Regions from separate parts of the Mesorhizobium sp. Cs1321R2N1 genome, predicted to be linked through region 2. Evidence: predicted binding sites of a transcription regulator. Region 2 holds the regulator's gene; each other region holds the start of a gene.
What was found. Region 2 encodes PhoB, which activates phosphate uptake and scavenging genes when phosphate is short. Its sites were predicted from a motif close to TGTCATNNANCTGTCAT; they were not measured.
Positions count from the first base shown of each region.

Region 1: O7A61_RS21955 (PhoX family protein) is a predicted target of PhoB. The motif match lies at 1,818-1,834, and genes of this name have one in related genera.
Region 3: O7A61_RS11565 (acetoacetate decarboxylase) is a predicted target of PhoB. The motif match lies at 2,380-2,396, and genes of this name have one in related genera.
Region 4: O7A61_RS06130 (ceramide glucosyltransferase) is a predicted target of PhoB. The motif match lies at 1,726-1,742, and genes of this name have one in related genera.

Region 1 covers NZ_JAPYKP010000099.1:7,362-11,561, reverse strand. The annotation lists gene O7A61_RS21955 (PhoX family protein) at 1-1,745, opposite strand, end outside; gene O7A61_RS21950 (hypothetical protein) at 2,033-2,524, shown strand; gene O7A61_RS21945 (response regulator transcription factor) at 2,747-3,409, opposite strand; gene O7A61_RS21940 (sensor histidine kinase) at 3,406-4,200, opposite strand, start outside.
Region 2 covers NZ_JAPYKP010000024.1:54,358-58,557, reverse strand. The annotation lists partial or broken gene O7A61_RS09570 (substrate-binding domain-containing protein) at 1-509, opposite strand, end outside; gene O7A61_RS09565 (ROK family protein) at 780-2,027, shown strand; gene phoB (phosphate regulon transcriptional regulator PhoB) at 2,030-2,719, opposite strand; gene phoU (phosphate signaling complex protein PhoU) at 2,739-3,446, opposite strand; gene pstB (phosphate ABC transporter ATP-binding protein PstB) at 3,472-4,200, opposite strand, start outside.
Region 3 covers NZ_JAPYKP010000032.1:37,458-41,657, forward strand. The annotation lists gene O7A61_RS11555 (transporter) at 1-269, shown strand, start outside; gene O7A61_RS11560 (patatin-like phospholipase family protein) at 310-1,470, opposite strand; gene O7A61_RS11565 (acetoacetate decarboxylase) at 1,463-2,251, opposite strand; gene O7A61_RS11570 (3-hydroxybutyrate dehydrogenase) at 2,471-3,259, shown strand; gene O7A61_RS11575 (phosphodiesterase) at 3,326-4,084, shown strand.
Region 4 covers NZ_JAPYKP010000014.1:7,706-11,905, forward strand. The annotation lists gene O7A61_RS06120 (Hsp33 family molecular chaperone) at 124-1,155, shown strand; gene apaG (Co2+/Mg2+ efflux protein ApaG) at 1,231-1,623, opposite strand; gene O7A61_RS06130 (ceramide glucosyltransferase) at 1,843-2,994, shown strand; gene O7A61_RS06135 (O-succinylhomoserine sulfhydrylase) at 3,022-4,200, opposite strand, start outside.

The DNA.
Region 1 (4,200 bases), on a different contig from region 2:
GATCCTTCCGTGTCCACCGCCCACAGGCCGTCGGTGCGTCCGGTGGCCTTCGGGCCCTGGCCGTCGGTGGCGACCCACAGGCGCCCGGCCGAATCGACCGTGCAATTGTCGGGCATGCCGAACCAGCCATGGGCCGTCGTCGCGGTGGAGAAGGTGGCGCCGACATCGGCTACCTCGGGGTCGCCGCATTTCAGCAGCACTTCCCACTTGCCCTTCGTGGCGGCGAAATCGCCGCCGTCCTCGACGATCTCGATGATGTGGCCGAAGGCATTCCCGGCGCGCGGGTTGGCGGCATCCACCTGATCGGCCTTGCGCTTGGAATTGTTGGTCAGCATGACATAGACCTTGCCGTTGCCGGCATTGGGCTGGATGTCTTCCGGCCGGTCCATCTTGGTGGCGCCAAGCAGGTCGGCGGCGCGGCGCGTCTCGACCAGCACGTCGGCCTGGCCGGCAAAACCGTTTTCCGCCGTCAGCGGACCCTGCCCGAACACGATCGGCATCCATTCGACCGAGCCGTCCTCGGCGAATTTGGCGACATGCAGCGTGCCGTCGTCGAGCAGGTCCTTGTTGGCCGCGCGGTCGCCGGCGTTGAACATGCCCCTGGTGACGAACTTGTAGACATAGTCGAAGCGCTCGTCGTCGCCGAGATAGAAGACGACGCGACCGTCCTTGGCGACGATCGATTCAGCGCCCTCATGCTTGAAACGGCCCATGGCAGTACGCTTGCGCGGTACCGAATTCGGGTCGTTGACATCGACCTCGACGATCCAGCCGAAGCGGTTGGGCTCGTTCGGCTCCTTGGCGAGGTTGAAGCGGTCATAATGCGCGCCCCATTCATAGGCGCCTTCCGGTATGCCGAGGCGCTTGTAGTTGGCGGCTTCCTTGTGGCCCTCCGGCAGCTCGCCGGAGAAATAGCCGTGGATGTTCTCCTCGGCCATCACATACGTGCCCCAGGGCGTGACGCCGCCGGCGCAGTTGTTGATCGTGCCGAAGACTTTCGTTCCGGACGGATCGGCATTGGTCTTGACGCGGTCATGGCCGGCGACCGGGCCGGACAGCGCCATCTCGGTGTTGGAGGTGATGCGGCGGTTGAGCTTGCCGTCACGCACCACCTGCCATTTGCCGCCGTCCTTGCGGATCTCGACGATGGTGCCGCCATGGGCGGCCATCTCGACATCGACCTGCTCCTTCGAGAGCGGCGCCACCTCGGCCGACTTCTTGCCGTCCTTCTCGACGATCTTGACGATGCCCGGGAACATCAGATGCGGGTTGGTGTATTCGTGGTTCACGACCAGCAGGCCGTGTTCCGCCGAGCCGTCGATCGCGACATAGCCGACATAGTCGTTGTTATAGCCGAACTGCCTGGCCTGGGCTTGCGCCGACTGCCTGGTCGGGTCGAATTCCGGCGAATCGGCAAACAGCGGATCGCCCCAGCGCAACAACACGTCGGCGTCGTAACCCGGCGCGACATGGTGCTTGTCGTCGATGCCGGCCTCCAGCTCGTCGAATGTGAAGGCGGAGCCTTCCGCGGCGCGAGCATCGTCGGCGGCGATCATCGCCAGCGGGCTGACGGTGGCGGCGATCGCCGAGACGGCAAGCGAACCCTTGAGGAAGCCACGGCGCGAGAACCGCGCGGCGATAATCTCGCCCATCGTGCGGTTTTCGCTGGGATTGTTGGCTGGGCCTTCGTTTTCCTCGAGCAGGCTGGTGCGGAATCGGGCATCAGTGGAGCGATGTTCGGTCATGGGAGCCTCTGGCTGGATCTGGCTGGATTTGGCTGGATTTTGTTGCCTGTTCGACCGCCTTACAGTCGACCGATCACATTTTCGTGACATCGTATCCGCGCTGCCGCTCCCTCACGATACCGGTTTTCACGCCGGAGCCTAGGACTTTAGTCCAATCTTGCGCCTGCAAAGGTCCTGGGGGACAAACGCAACGGTCGGAGGCCGCTTTCGGTCACCATGTCTTTCGGCGATGTTGGTTGCACTGCAACGTTGGGGTGAGCGCGCCGGCTCAATCGACGGAGATCAGTATGCACGGATCGATTACGGCCCGTTGTTGTCGCCTGGCTCTGACATCGGCGGCGCTTCTGGCGCTGACCGTCGCTCCCTATGGAATTGCCTTCCATGGATTCGTGCCTGGAATCGATGCCGCGACCGCACATGCCAAGGGGGGCGGAGACGGTGGCAATGGTGGCGGCAGCGGCGGTAATGGCGGCAATGGCGGCAATGGCGGCAACGGCGGCGGTAACAGTGGCGGCAGCGGGAATAGCGGGAACAGTAACGGGAATAGCGGCGGCGGGAACAACGGAAATGGCAAGGGCCAGCGCGACAAGAGCAGCCATGTCAACGCCACCACCGGCGACGAGGTCGACGTGGACGGCAACAAGATTACAGTTCAGCACCCCGACGGTATGACGGAAAACATCGAGAACGGCCGTTTCAGGATGAAGGATGCGCTCGGCCGCACCATCATCGACCGCCCGGCCACACCGGCCGATGTCAGCCGTCTCAAGGCGCTGTGAATTTCGGCCCTCTGAATTCAGCCTTGTGAATTTCGGCCTTGTGAAGCTGGTCAACAGGCAACGACCAGGTTTCACACGTCACCTCCGCCGCCCCCCGGCGGAGGTGACCTCCTTTGCGCGGCGTTCCAAATGCCCCGAGGGCTTATTCCAGGAAAAAACGGTTTTCCCGCGAAAAGCGCGCAGCGCTTTCTCCTGGCGGAATTACGCAGACGCTGAACCGCTCTATGAGCGGTCCGTCTCGCGGTCGCGAAACTCGCGCATCATGAGGGCTGCTTCCGTGCGGTTTCGCACGCTGAGTTTCGACAGCACCCCCGTCATGTGGTGCTTCACGGTCTTCTCCTGCAGTTCCAGGCGCAAGGCAACTTCCTTGTTGCTCAGTCCCTCCGCCACCAGCCGCAGGATTTCGGTCTGCCGGCCGGTGAGTTGCCGCAGCCGGTCCGCCACGCCGTTGGCAGGCTGCAGGGACTGCACATCGGAAAGCAGCCGGGCCGACAACATCGGCGAAAGATAGCTTTCGCCAGCCGCCACGTTGCGCAGGATATCGGCAAGCGAGCGCGACCCGACGCCTTTGAGGACATAGCCGCGCACGCCAGCATTCAGGGCCTTGGTGACATCGCCATTTGCCTCAGAAACGGTCAATAGGACGATCTTCTGGGCGGGATGGTCGGCAAGGATGCTTGCAACCGCGGCCAGGCCGCCGCCCGGCATCGAAATATCGAGCAGCAATATGTCGGGCTGCATGGTCGAGACGATGCGTTCCGCGTCCTGCGCGGTCGCACCTTCTCCGGCCATCTCGAAGCCTCCGATCTCCGACAGGCTGCGGGTCACGCCTTCGCGGAACAGCGGATGGTCGTCGACAATGGCGATGCGAATGGCGTCCATTATGCTTGCTCCTCGACTGAAAGACGGATCACCAGCTTCGTGCCTTTCGGCCCGGTCAGGGTTTCGAACTGTCCGCCGATGCTTTCAACGCGCTCCCTGAGGCCGGCCAGCCCTAACCCCTCGGCCCGCGCCGGATCGAAGCCCGGCCCGCCATCCGACACTTCAACGAAAAGCCTGCCGTTTTTCATTCCTGCATGCACCGCCTGATCCTTGCCCCGCCCGTGGCGGTAGGCATTGTTCAGCCCCTCCTGCACGAAGCGATAGATGCTGATCTTCTCAGAAGCGCCGGGTTCGGGCAAATGTCCGGGCAGGGTGAGCCTCACCGACGTGCCCGTCCGGTGCTCATGTTCCTCGACGGCCAGCCGCAACACGTCCGCGGCCGCCGCCGTTTCTATCTGCGGCAGCACCAGGCCGGTGCAGATGCCGCGTATTTCGCGCATCGCGTCCTCCAGCGTCTTGCGGATCATGGCGACCTCGGTCGAGCGGCCTTCGCTGCCATGGCCGTCGCCGGTGAACACCGGACTGTCCATGCGCAGCGCCGCCAAGGCCACGAGCTGGGCCGGGCCGTCATGCAGGTCGGCGCCGATCCGGCGCAGGTATCTTTCGTTGAGTGCGGTGGCGCGGCGGGACGCCCGCTGCACGCGTTGCCGCAAGGCGCTGTTCTGCGTCACCAGCCCTTGCAGCTCCGACACCTGGCGGCGCAGCGCCCCGCGCTGATCGTCGATGGTGCGGCTGGCGCGCAGGACGATGCTCGACAGAAGCAGGAATGCCGTCAAGGTGGTGCCGGCCACCAC
Region 2 (4,200 bases):
TCCATCGAGCCCGAGAACAGGAAGTCGGCATTCGGATCGGCACCCGAGCCCTTGATGAAGACGTAATTGCCTTCAGGCTTCACCTTGAACACCTCGCGGGCCTGCATGCGGCCGACTTCCTTGTTGTCGAAGGTCAGGTAGAAGACGTCCTTGTTCTCGATCAGGCGGTCATAGCCGACGACCGGAATGCCCTCGTCGAGCGCCTTCTGCACCGCCGGGCCGATGGCCGAAGCATCCTGCGCCAGGATGATCAGCGAATTGGCGCCCTGCGAAATCAGGCTTTCGACATCGGTCAGCTGCTTGCCGGGATTGGACTGCGCATCGGCGGAAATGTACTTGTCGCCCGCGGCCTCGATCGCCTTCTTCATGGCGGCCTCGTCGGTCTTCCAGCGCTCTTCCTGGAAATTCGACCACGAAACGCCGATGACCTTGTCCTTCGCCTGCGCCACCGACGCCAGCGTCAGCGACATGGCGACACCCGCCAGGATGGCGACTGTGAATCTCGTCATGATATATCCTCCCTGCGCCGCGTATGGCGCGACCAAACTGGCCCGAAGGCCGGCACAAAGGCTCCATTTTTTCGAGCCTCGAAAAAACACTGGTCCATCGTCGGAACACTGTCAACATCGATTCTGATGGATTTTGAGGTGCCGTGTACCTTTTTTCGGGTCCCGCAATAAATAAATGACAGCTCCTGCCGCTTCTGCCAGTATTCGACCCGTTGCCGGAGATGTTCGAAGGGGTGTCAAGAACCGCGGCGACGGGAGGATGTGGTAAACATGTCGGTCGGAATCCGCCACGACGATCTGCGCCGGCGCAACCGCGCCATGGTGATTGCAGCCGTGCGTCAGGGTGGTCAGCCCTCGCGCACCGAGATCGCCGCCACCACCGGCCTCAGCCACTCGACCATATCGGCGATATCAGCCGACCTGATCGGCGAGGGTATCCTGACCGAAGGCAAGCCGAACGAGGCCGGCTCATTGAAACGCGGCCGGCCGCAGGTTGGCCTTGGCCTCAACCCCGAGGCCGCGGCTGTGATGACCGTGGTGCTGTCGCTGAATTTCCTGTCCGTCGCCGTCATCGATTATGCCGGCCAGGTGGTCGCCGAGGAACAGCGCCGGCTGGACACGCTGACCATGTCGCGCGAGGCGCTGATCGGCGAATGCACGGCAATAGTGCGGCGGCGCCTCGAGGACCCCGATCTCGACGTCCGCAGTATTGCCCGCATCGCGCTGGCGATCCAGGGCATCACTGACACCGAGGCGCGTGCGATGCTGTGGTCGCCGATCACGCCGCAGACGGACATTCCCTTCGCCGACATACTTGAAGCCGAGTTCGGCATCCCCGCCACCATGGAGAACGACTGCAACATGATGGCGGTGGCGCTGCGCTGGCGCGACCCCGAACGCTACCGCGACGACTTCATCGCCATCCTGCTCTCGCACGGCATCGGCATGGGCCTGGTGCTGAAGGGCGAGCTGTTCACCGGCACGCATTCATCGGGAGGCGAGTTCGGCCACATGATCCATCGCCCGGGAGGCGCGCTCTGCCGCTGCGGGCGGCGCGGCTGCGTCGAGGCCTATGCCGGCAACTACGCCATCTGGCGCAACGCCAGGCAGCTTGGCGAGGACGCCGAACCGGTCGCAGATGTCAGCGATGCGCAGATGCGGACACTCGCCGCGACGGCAAGGGAGAAAGACGGACCGGAGCGCGAAGCCTATCGCAAGGCCGGCGAGGCGCTGGGCTATGGACTGGGCAGCCTGTTCGCGCTGATCGATCCCGCACCCGTCGCCATGGTCGGCGTCAGCGCCGCCGCCTTCGACCTGATCGAGCCGGCCTTGCGCGAGGCCATCGCCCAGACCGCCGGCGGCCAGCATTCGGAATCGATTTCCTTCGACACCGAGCCGAACGAGCTGCCGCTCATCCGCGAAGGTTGCGCTATGCGCGCATTGACCTTCGTGGACCAGGAGATTTTCGCGCCGGGCGTGCTGGCGAAGCCCGGCGTTCCGGGCAAGAATGTAGCCTGATTTCAGTCTTCGCGGATCGCGTAGCCAGCGCCGCGAATGGTGCGGATCACGTCCGGCATACGGCCATTGTTAACCGCCTTGCGCAGCCGGCCGACATGCACGTCCACGGTGCGTTCATCGATATAGATCGTCTCGCCCCAGACATTGTCGAGCAACTGGCTGCGCGAGAACACGCGGCCGGGATGGCGCATCATGAATTCCAGCAGGCGAAACTCGGTCGGCCCGAGCCGGATCTCGCTCTTCTTGCGATAGACCCGGTGCGATTCCCGGTCGAGCACGATGTCGCCGACCTTGAGCACGCTGGACAGCACTTCCGGCTTGGCGCGGCGCAGCAGCGCCTTGACCCGGGCCATGAATTCCGGTGTCGAGAACGGCTTGACCAGATAGTCGTCGGCACCGGTCGAGAGGCCGCGCACGCGGTCGCTCTCCTCGCCGCGCGCCGTCAGCATGATGATCGGCAGCCTCTCGGTCTCGGGCCGCATTCGCAGGCGCCGACAGAGTTCGATGCCGGAAACCGCCGGCACCATCCAGTCGAGCACCAGGAGGTCGGGCACGTTCTCCTGGAGGCGGATCTCGGCTTCGTCGCCGCGTGTCACCACCTCGACCTGGTAGCCTTCCGATTCCAGATTGTAGCGGAGGAGCACGCCGAGCGGCTCCTCGTCCTCCACCACCATGATGCGTGGCGCGATCATCGATTGATCATCCCTGCCGTCAAGCCGCCGGCACCGACATCGCCGTCTCGTCCTGCTTCGGACGGTTGGCGGGCAGTTGCGTGCCGGTCAGCACATAATATGCATTCTCGGCAATGTTGGTCACGTGGTCGCCGATGCGTTCGAGATTCTTGGCGCAGAACAAAAGATGCGTGCAAGCCGTGATGTTGCGCGGGTCTTCCATCATGTAGGTCAGGAGTTCGCGGAACACCGATGTGTATTTGACATCGATGCGTTCGTCGTCATTCCTGAGCTTGGCGAGTGCGGCGGCATCGCCGGCCGCATATTCCTCGACCACGCCCTGCACCTGGATCAGCACCAGCTGCGCCATGGAGTCGATCGAATGCGACAGGTCGCGTGGCGTGGCGGAGAGGCCGACGGAGCCGACGCGCTTGGCAATGTTCTTGGCAAGGTCGCCGATGCGCTCGAGATCGCCCGCCATCCGGATCGAGCCGACGACATGACGCAGATCGTCGGCCATCGGCTGACGCTTGGCGATGAGGGTGATGGCTCGGTCGTCGAGCTCGCGCTGGCGCGCGTCCATGATGGCGTCGTCGGAGACGACGCGCTGTGCCAGCGCGTTGTCGGAATTCAGCAGCGCCTTGGTGGCGCCGCCGACCATCGTGCCGGCGAGATCGCCCATGTCGCTGATCAGCCTGCTGATCTGTCCGAGATCCTCGTCGAAGGCTGCGACTGTATGTTCGGCCATGATCCTGGTCCTCGTATGCGTGATATCAGCCGAAGCGGCCGGTGATGTAGTCCTGCGTGCGCTTCTCGCGAGGCGACGTGAAGATCTTCTCGGTCTTGTCGAATTCGACCAGTTCGCCCAGATACATGAAAGCCGTCTGGCGTGACACGCGCGCCGCCTGCTGCATATTGTGGGTGACGATGACGATCGTGTAGTCGGCCTGCAACTCGTCGATCAGTTCCTCGATCTTGGCGGTCGACAGCGGATCGAGCGCCGAGGCCGGCTCGTCGAGCAGGATGACCTCCGGCTTCACCGCCACGGTGCGGGCGATGCAAAGACGCTGCTGCTGGCCGCCCGACAGGCTGAGGCCGCTGGCGTTCAGCTTGTCCTTGACCTCGGTCCACAATGCGGCGCGCTTCAGCGCCTGCTCGACACGGCCGTCCATCTCGGCCTTGCTGATCTTCTCATAGAGCCTGACACCGAAAGCGATGTTCTCATAGATCGACATCGGGAACGGCGTCGGCTTCTGGAACACCATGCCGATCTTGGTCCGCAGCAGGTTGAGATCCTGCGAACGGTCGAGAACGTTCTGGCCGTCGAGCAGCACCTGGCCCTCGGCGGTCTGCTTGGGGTAGAGTTCGTAGATGCGGTTGAAGACGCGCAGCAGCGTCGACTTTCCGCAACCCGACGGTCCGATGAAGGCCGTCACGCTGCGCTCGGGCAGCGACAACGTGATGTCCTTCAGCGCCTTCGACTGGCCGTAGTAGAAATTGAG
Region 3 (4,200 bases), on a different contig from region 2:
TCATGGTCAACGACCGGGCGCGGCTGTTGCAGGAGGAAGTCGCCGCCGAGCTCGCGGACGAATCCAACCGCAGCCTGAAGGCGCTGGCGGTGATGAGCGCGCTGCTTTTGCCGGGCTCGCTGATCGTCGGCATGTTCGGCATGAACACTGCCGGCCTGCCGCTCACGCAAACGCCGGGCGGCTTCGAGCTGGCGCTGTTGATCGCGGCGGGGGCGACCGGCCTGTTCTACTGGCTCTTGCTGAGAGCCGGCGCCAATCTCCGGTTCTGAGCCCGGCTCAGTATTCCGAGCCAGGCGTCCCGCCTGAAACTCAGGTTGGATCTTCGCGATGCAGGTCGTGGATGGTGACGCCGTCGGCATTGGTCGGCAGCATCAGCCACTTCTTGTGACGCAGCGTGCGCTCGGTGTCCTCGAGGCCCATCTCCCAATGCTCGCGCATCGAGGTGCCCGAAAACTCGTAATCCTTGGCGTGGCCCTCGTAGCCTTTGTGCTGGTAGATCAGGTGGACGATGTTGACGACGCCGGCGTTGGAATAATCGGCGATCAGCTCTGGCTCGCCATCCTTGAGCTGCTCCGGCGGCACGCGCGTCAACGCATCGAGCAGCTTCATCTTCAGCGCATGGATGCGCTCGAAATTGTCGGTGTTCTGCCGCGTGCGGCTCGAATACATGATGTCCTTGTGGCGCGACAGCACGTCGGCCATGCCGCGTGGCAACACGCCGCGAGCACTGAACAGATCGACCTGGAAGACCAGCGAGGAACGGTCCTCTTCCTGGTCGAGCAGATATTGCAGCGGCGTGTTGGAGACGATGCCACCATCCCAATAGTACTCGCCCTCGATGCGGATCGAGGGGAATGCCGGCGGCAGCGCGCCGCTGGCCATGATGTGCTCCGGCTCGATACGCACGTTCTCGGTGTCGAAATAGACGAAGTTACCGGTCCTGACATTGACCGCGCCGACGCTCAGCCGCTTCTTGCCGTCGTTCAGCACGTCGAAATCGATCAGGCTCTCCAGCGTGTCCTTCAACTCGGCGGTGTCGTAGAAGCTGGTGGCGCCTTCCGCTCCCGACAGCTGGAACCAGGGATTGGGATTGCGCGGCTTGAAGAAGCCGGGCTGGCCCATCGTCATCGTCATCAACGACGAGGTCTGGTTGCGGATATCGCGGTAGATGTCACCTTCGGGCGTGTAGGACCAGATCTTGCGGCCGGAAATCGTCTGCCAGAACTGTTCCAGCCGTTGCAGCCGACGGCTCGGTTCATTGCCGGCGATGATCGCGGCGTTGACGGCGCCGATCGAGACGCCTGATAGCCAGCTCGGCTCGCAGCCGGCGTCGGCCAGCGCCTGGTAGACCCCTGCCTGATAGGCGCCGAGCGCGCCGCCGCCCTGAAAGACCAGCGCAATACGGTCATACTGCGCCGTGATTTCCTCGATGGTGGCGGCGGCTGCCTTGTTGCGGTTACGCTCAAGCACTGACTTTCTCCAGCTCGGTTGCGCTGGCAGCGGATCGGCTGTGGTCAGCGAGGTAATCATACACGACTTCGCCCAGGCCGAGCGTCAGATCGGCCTTGAAGTGAACCGCCGACACGATGTCGAGCACAGGCAGCTTCGCCACGTCGGCCATGACGTGAGGCCGCAGATCGAGCGCGGCCGGCGCCGTCCAGGCTTCCTTCAGCGTGATATCGGTGAGGTAGTAGCGGACCAGCTCGCAGATGCGCGGCGTGCCGTCGACATGCGGGATGATCTTGATCAGGAAATTGGGGGCGGCGAGCGAAGCGAGCACCTGGTCATGATCAGCCTCACGGTGCTTGTAACCCATCGTGCCGGTAGCGCAGAGCACGCTGCCATAGTGCAGCGTGCCGACGATCACCTCGCCTTCATGAACGATCTTGGGATTGGCAAGCTTTTTCGGGAAACCCCACAGTTCACGCCCGCCGGCGATCGGCGCGTCGTCGTCGAGATACATCGAATGGACATAGCCGCCATGTTGGCCCTTGCAGCGTACCGGGATGACCTGGCCAGTCTCGGTGTAGTCGCCGAAGCCGATCGAATCCGGCATGCGGATGAACTCGTACTTGACCAGCGGCTCGTCGATCTCCAACGGCGCCGGCACGACGGCTTCGAGCGCCTCGCGTGTCGTGCGGTAGGTGATGATGATGTATTCGCGGTCGAAGAAACGATAAGGACCCGGCGGGAAGGAGGGATTGGTGAGCGGCATCGCATAGGCGCGCTTCACGACATCGGCGATTTCCATCCAGGTGCCCCCAACGGTTCGAAAATGACCGCGCGAATGCGCTGGCAAATATGTTGCACGGCACCATGACAATGCCGTGTCACCTCGAAGACGCGTTCTCACGGAGCTGGCAAAGGCCGTCGCGGAGCTGTAATCGAGCCGACATATGGCCGTGGCATTGTCGTGTTGCGCCGCACAAACTATTCTCATCAGTTCCTCCCACCTCTTGCGAGATCTCCCATGGTTTCCCTGTCTTCGAAGAATGCGCTTGTCACCGGCTCGACCAGCGGCATCGGCTTGGCAATCGCCCGCGCCTTTGCCGCCGAGGGCGCCAACGTCACCATCAATGGCCTGGGCGACGCCGCTGCCATCGAGCAGGAGCGCGCCGGCATCGAGAAGGATTTCGGTGTCAAGTGCCGCTACTCCGATGCCAATATGATGGATGGCGTCGCCGTCACCGCCATGGTCCATGACGCCGAAGAGGCATTCGGCAGCCTCGACATCCTGGTCAACAATGCCGGCATCCAGCATGTGGCGCCGATCGAGGCGTTTCCCGACGACAAGTGGGAAGCCATCATCCGCATCAACCTTTTGGCCGCCTTCTACGCCATCAAGGCGGTGGTGCCAGGCATGAAAAGCCGCAAATGGGGCCGCATCATCAACACGGCCTCGGCGCATGCGCTGGTCGCCTCGCCGTTCAAGTCGGCCTATGTCTCGGCCAAGCATGGCATATCGGGCCTGACCAAGACGGTGGCGCTGGAAGTCGCGCAGGACGGCATCACCGTCAACGCGATCGCGCCCGGCTATGTCTGGACGCCGCTGGTCGAGAAGCAAATTCCCGACACGATGAAAGCGCGTGGCATGACCGAGGAACAGGTCAAGCACGACGTGCTCTTGGCCGCGCAGCCGACCAAGGAATTCGTCACCGTGGAAGAGCTTGCGGCGCTGACGCTGTTCCTGTGCTCGGATGCGGCCAAGCAGATCACCGGCACGACCTTGCCGATGGACGGCGGCTGGACGGCACAGTAGAGCTGGTCGAGAGATAACGCCTTCAGGCCGGCGCCAGGGGCGCCGGCAGGAAGCAGTGCGCGGCCCATGAAAATCATCCAGCTCTCCGATCCGCATCTGATGGCGCCGGGTGGTCGTCTCCACGGCTCCGATCCGCTCGACCGGCTGGAGGCCTGCCTGGCGGATATCGGCAGGAACCATGCCGATGCCGATCTGGTGGTGATATCAGGCGACCTGACCAATGATGGCGAGCGCGCCGCCTATGCGGCATTGAGGGAGGCGCTGTCGGGGTTCGTGCCGCCTTGCCGGCTGATGCTCGGCAACCACGACGACCGTGCGCTTTTTGTCGAGATGTTCCCGCAAACGCCAGCCGAGCGCGGGTTCGTCCAGAGCGTTTTCGATGGCAGCGATGGCCGCCTGATCCTGCTCGATACGCTGGACAGCGGACATGTCGAGGGCAGGCTGTGCCCGGCACGGTTGGGCTGGCTGGACGAGAAGTTGCAGGAAGCCCACGACCGGCTGGTCTTCCTCTTCATGCACCATCCGCCGTTCCGGATCCACATGCCGGTGCTTGACGAGGTCAAGCTCGCCGACGCCGATACCTTCCATGACGTTCTCCTGCGCCACGGCAATGTCGGCCACATCTTCGCCGGCCACGTCCACAGGCTGATCGCCGGCAGCTGGCGCGGTATACCGGTCAGCACGCTGCGCAGCACCAACCATCAGAGCGCCCTCGATTTTTCGGACAGCTGGCAACTGGGCCACGAGCCACCCGCCTATGCCGTCATCTTCATCGATGCCGATGGAGTGATCGTCCATTTCCACGATTTTCCTGTCGCCGGATAACGCCGCCAACAGGATCAGGACGCCGACCGCTCGTGAGCCCGCGTGGGCCGATGAATTCCGCGATTTGCCGGCTTTCCCGACCTCTTTTCCACCCTGCGGTGGACGTCGGGAAAGTG
Region 4 (4,200 bases), on a different contig from region 2:
TGGGCGCCTGAAGTGCCTGGGCGCCTGAAATGTCTGGGCGCTTGATCTGCGGGGGCGCGATGCTTATCTGCGCCGCATCACGCAAATCAAGCGCGTTTGGACGCATGTGCCCACCAGGGCCGCATGGCCGCGCCCTGGAGCTTTGTCATGTTGGAAAGCCATCAAGTGACTGAACATCACCCCAAACTCGGCGAGTTCGGCTACGCCGGTGACGATCACGTCGTTCCCTTTGAAGTCGGTCCGCTCGACGTGCGTGGCCGCACGGTCCAGCTCGGGCCGATGCTCGACGCCATCCTTGGCCGCCATGACTATCCCGAGCCGGTCGCCCGCCTGCTGGCGGAAGCCTGTGTGCTGACGGTGCTGCTCGGCACCTCGCTCAAGTTCGAAGGCAAGTTCATCCTGCAGACCCGTACCGATGGGCCTGTCGACATGCTGGTCGCGGACTTTTCCACGCCCTCGGCGCTGCGCGCCTATGCGCGTTTCGACGCCGACCGGCTGGAGGCACTGATCGCGGCCGGCGAGACCTCGCAGCAAACGCTGCTTGGCAGCGGCGTGCTGGCACTGACCATCGACCAGGGCGCCCATACGCAGCGCTATCAGGGCATCGTCCAGCTCGACGGCGAGACGCTGGAAGAGGCGGCGCGCACCTATTTCCGCCAGTCGGAACAGATCCCGACCGACCTCAGGCTCTCGGTCGCCAAGCTGCTGACGCCCGGTGTCGGCGGTGCGCGCGAGCAGTGGCGTGCCGGCGGTATCCTGGCGCAGTTCCTGCCGCAATCGCCCGAGCGCATGCGCATTCCGGACCTGCCGGGTGGGGATGGCGATCCGCGCGAGGAGATCCATGATCCCACAGACAATTCCTGGCAGGAGTTGCTGGCCTTGCTCGGCACCATCGAACCGACCGAATTGATCGACCCGACCATCGGCGCCGAGCGGCTGCTCTACCGCTTGTTCCACGAGCATGGCGTGCGCGTCTTCGGCGGCGTTCCCGTCGCCGACCAGTGCTCATGCTCCAGGGACAAGATCCGCGGCATCCTCGAGGGCTTCTCCGCGCAGGAGATCAAGGACAGCACCGAGGATGGCGGCATCCACGTAGCCTGCGAGTTCTGCTCGACGCAGTACGACTTCGATCCGGCGGAATTTGCGGCTCAGTGAGCTATCTTTCCTTCTCCCCGTTCACGGGGAGAAGGTGCCCGACGGGCGGATGAGGGGCAGCGCGACCGCCGGTGCTCAGTTCACCGTGCGCCTTGTCCCCGGCAGATCGAGCGAGAAGGCGGGGATTGCGATGTCGAACGTCTCGCCGCGCTTGTTGCGCATCGTGTAACGTCCGACCATGATCCCGGACGGTGTCGAGAGCGGGCAGCCGGACGTATATTGATAGCTGTCGCCGGGATTGAGCTCCGGCTGGTCGCCGACAACGCCTGGCCCGCGCACTTCCTCGACCCGGCCGGCACCATCGGTGATGTGCCAGTAGCGCGACAACAACTGCACGAACTCGTCCGACTGGTTGTCGATCGTTATCTGATAGCCCCAGACATAACGGTTCTCCGAGGGATCCGAACGGTCCTCGAGATAGAACGGCCTGACCTGCACTTCGATGTTGCGCGTCACGGCGCGGTACATGAGCGGCTCCAAACAATCCGACGATTTTCGACGCTCCCGGTGAGCAGGTCAACGTGCGCGTCTTGTCGCGCCCGGCCTTGAACCGCAGGTGCCGGCAAAGAATGTCATTTAAGTGACACACGACAATGGTGGTGTGCACGAACCGGGCGACTCGGCGCTCTGTCGAACTGTTGAAAACGGCCATGATGCGGGCCGCCTTTCCGGAGTGACCAGATCTCGATGGAACTCACCTTCATAGCCGCCTCGCTTTCGACCGCTCTCATCCTTTCAAACGCCGCCAGCATTTCGCTCGCCGCCTCACGGCTGAAACGGCGCGGCTCGATCGCCCCGCCGGCCGGCAAGTCGCAACCGGTCTCGATCGTCGTCCCGTCGCGTGGCGTCGAGGCGTTCACGCATGAGACGCTGGAGCGCGCCTTCGCGCTCGACTGGCCACGTTATGAGCTGATCTTCTGCGTCGCCAATGCCGACGATCCGGTGGTCAAACTGATAAACAGGGCGATTGCCCGGTTTTCCAAGGTGCCGGCCCGGCTGCTGATCGGCGATGACCGTGTCAGCGCCAATCCAAAGCTCAACAATTGCGTCAAGGGCTGGGAAGCGGCGCGCCACAGCTGGGTCATTCTCGCCGATTCCAACGTCTTGATGCCGAGGGACTATGTCGAGCACATGATGGCGGCATGGCGGCCCGATACCGGCCTTGTCTGCTCGACGCCGATCGGCTCGCGACCCGAGGGTTTCTGGGCCGATGTCGAATGCGCCTTCCTCAACACATTGCAGGCCCGCTGGCAGTATGCCGGCGAGGCGCTTGGCCTCGGCTTTGCCCAGGGCAAGAGCATGCTGTGGAACAAGCCGATGCTGGACGCCAATGGCGGCATTCGTGCGCTGGCCGCCGAGATAGCCGAGGACGCCGCCGCCACCAAGCTGGTCAACGGCCTCGGCCTGCGCGTCAATCTCGTCGCGGCGCCCTTCGAGCAGCCGCTCGGCCAGCGTACCGTTGGCGAGATCTGGTCGCGCCAGGCCCGCTGGGCGCGCCTGCGCCGCGTCACCTTTCCGCTGTTCTTCGCGCCGGAAATCCTGACCGGCGCGGCGGTGCCTCTCGCGCTGGCGCTGGTTGCGGCGGCGAGCGCGGGCGTCAGCCTCTGGGCAACCGCGATTGCCGTGTTGGCGGCCTTCTACCTTCCGGAATGCGCGCTGGCCTTGTCCAAGGGCTGGCATCTGTCGCCGCGCATGGTCGCGGCGATGATCGCGCGCGACGTGATGCTCCCGTCCATCTGGGCGCGCGGCTGGCTCGGCGGCGCCGTCGACTGGCGTGGCAATGCCATGACCATCCGCACCAAGGCGGCCGAATTGGAGGAGACGCCGTCGCGCGCCTGATCGCCGCGGACGACGCTCCTAAGCAGCTTATCTGGCTGCCTGCAACGCCTGCGCGATGTCTTCCAGCAGGTCGTCGGCGTCCTCCAGGCCGACAGACAGCCTTAGCGTGCCAGGCCCGATGCCGAGTTCGGCGCGGGCCTCGTCGCTCAAATTCTTGTGCGTCGTCGTCGCCGGATGGGTGATCAGGCTCTTGGCATCGCCGAGATTGTTCGAGATCAGCACGATGTCGAGGGCGTTCTGCAGGGCGAAGGCCGCCGGCTTGCCACCCTTGACGTCGAGGCAGATCAGAGTCGAACCGCCCGACATCTGCTTCTTGACGATATCAGCCTGCGGGTGGTCGGCGCGGCCGGGATAGATGACGCGGGCGATCTGCGGCTGCTCGGCCAGGAAGTCGGCGATCCTGCCGGCGCTTTCCGTCTGCTGGCGCACGCGCAGCGGCAGCGTCTCGAGGCCCTTCAGCAGGGTCCAGGCATTGAACGGCGACAGGCTGGGGCCGGTGTGGCGGAAATAGTCGTGCAGGTTTTCGTCGATCCACTTCTTGTCCGACAGGATGACACCGCCCAGACAGCGGCCCTGGCCGTCGATGTGCTTGGTGGCCGAGTAGACGACGATGTGCGCGCCAAGCTGCAACGGCTTCTGCTGCAGCGGCGTAGCGAAGACGTTGTCGACGACAAGCCGCGCGCCGATCGAGTTGGCAAGCGAGGCAACGGCCGCGATGTCGACGACTTCCAGCGTCGGATTGGTCGGGCTTTCCAGGAAGAACAGCTTGGTGTTCGGCCTGACCGCCTTTTCCCAATTGGCAATGTCGGTGCCGTCGACCAAAGTCGCCTCGATGCCATAGCGCGGCGCCAGCGTCTCGACCACCCAGCGGCAGGAGCCGAACAGCGCGCGCGCCGCCACGATATGGTCGCCGGCCTTGACGCTGCACAGCAGCGCCGCCGTCACCGCCGCCATGCCCGACGCCGTGGCGCGTGCGTCCTCGGCGCCTTCCAGCGCGCACATGCGCTTTTCGAACATGTCGACGGTCGGGTTGGCGTAACGCGAATAGATGAAGCCAGGCTCTTCGCCCTTGAAGCGGGCTTCCGCCGCCTGGGCGGTCTTGTAGACATAGCCCTGGGTCAGATACATCGCCTCGGAGGTTTCGCCGAAGCCGGAACGCAGGGTTCCGCCATGCACGAGTGCCGTCTGAGGTTTCCAGTTGCGCTT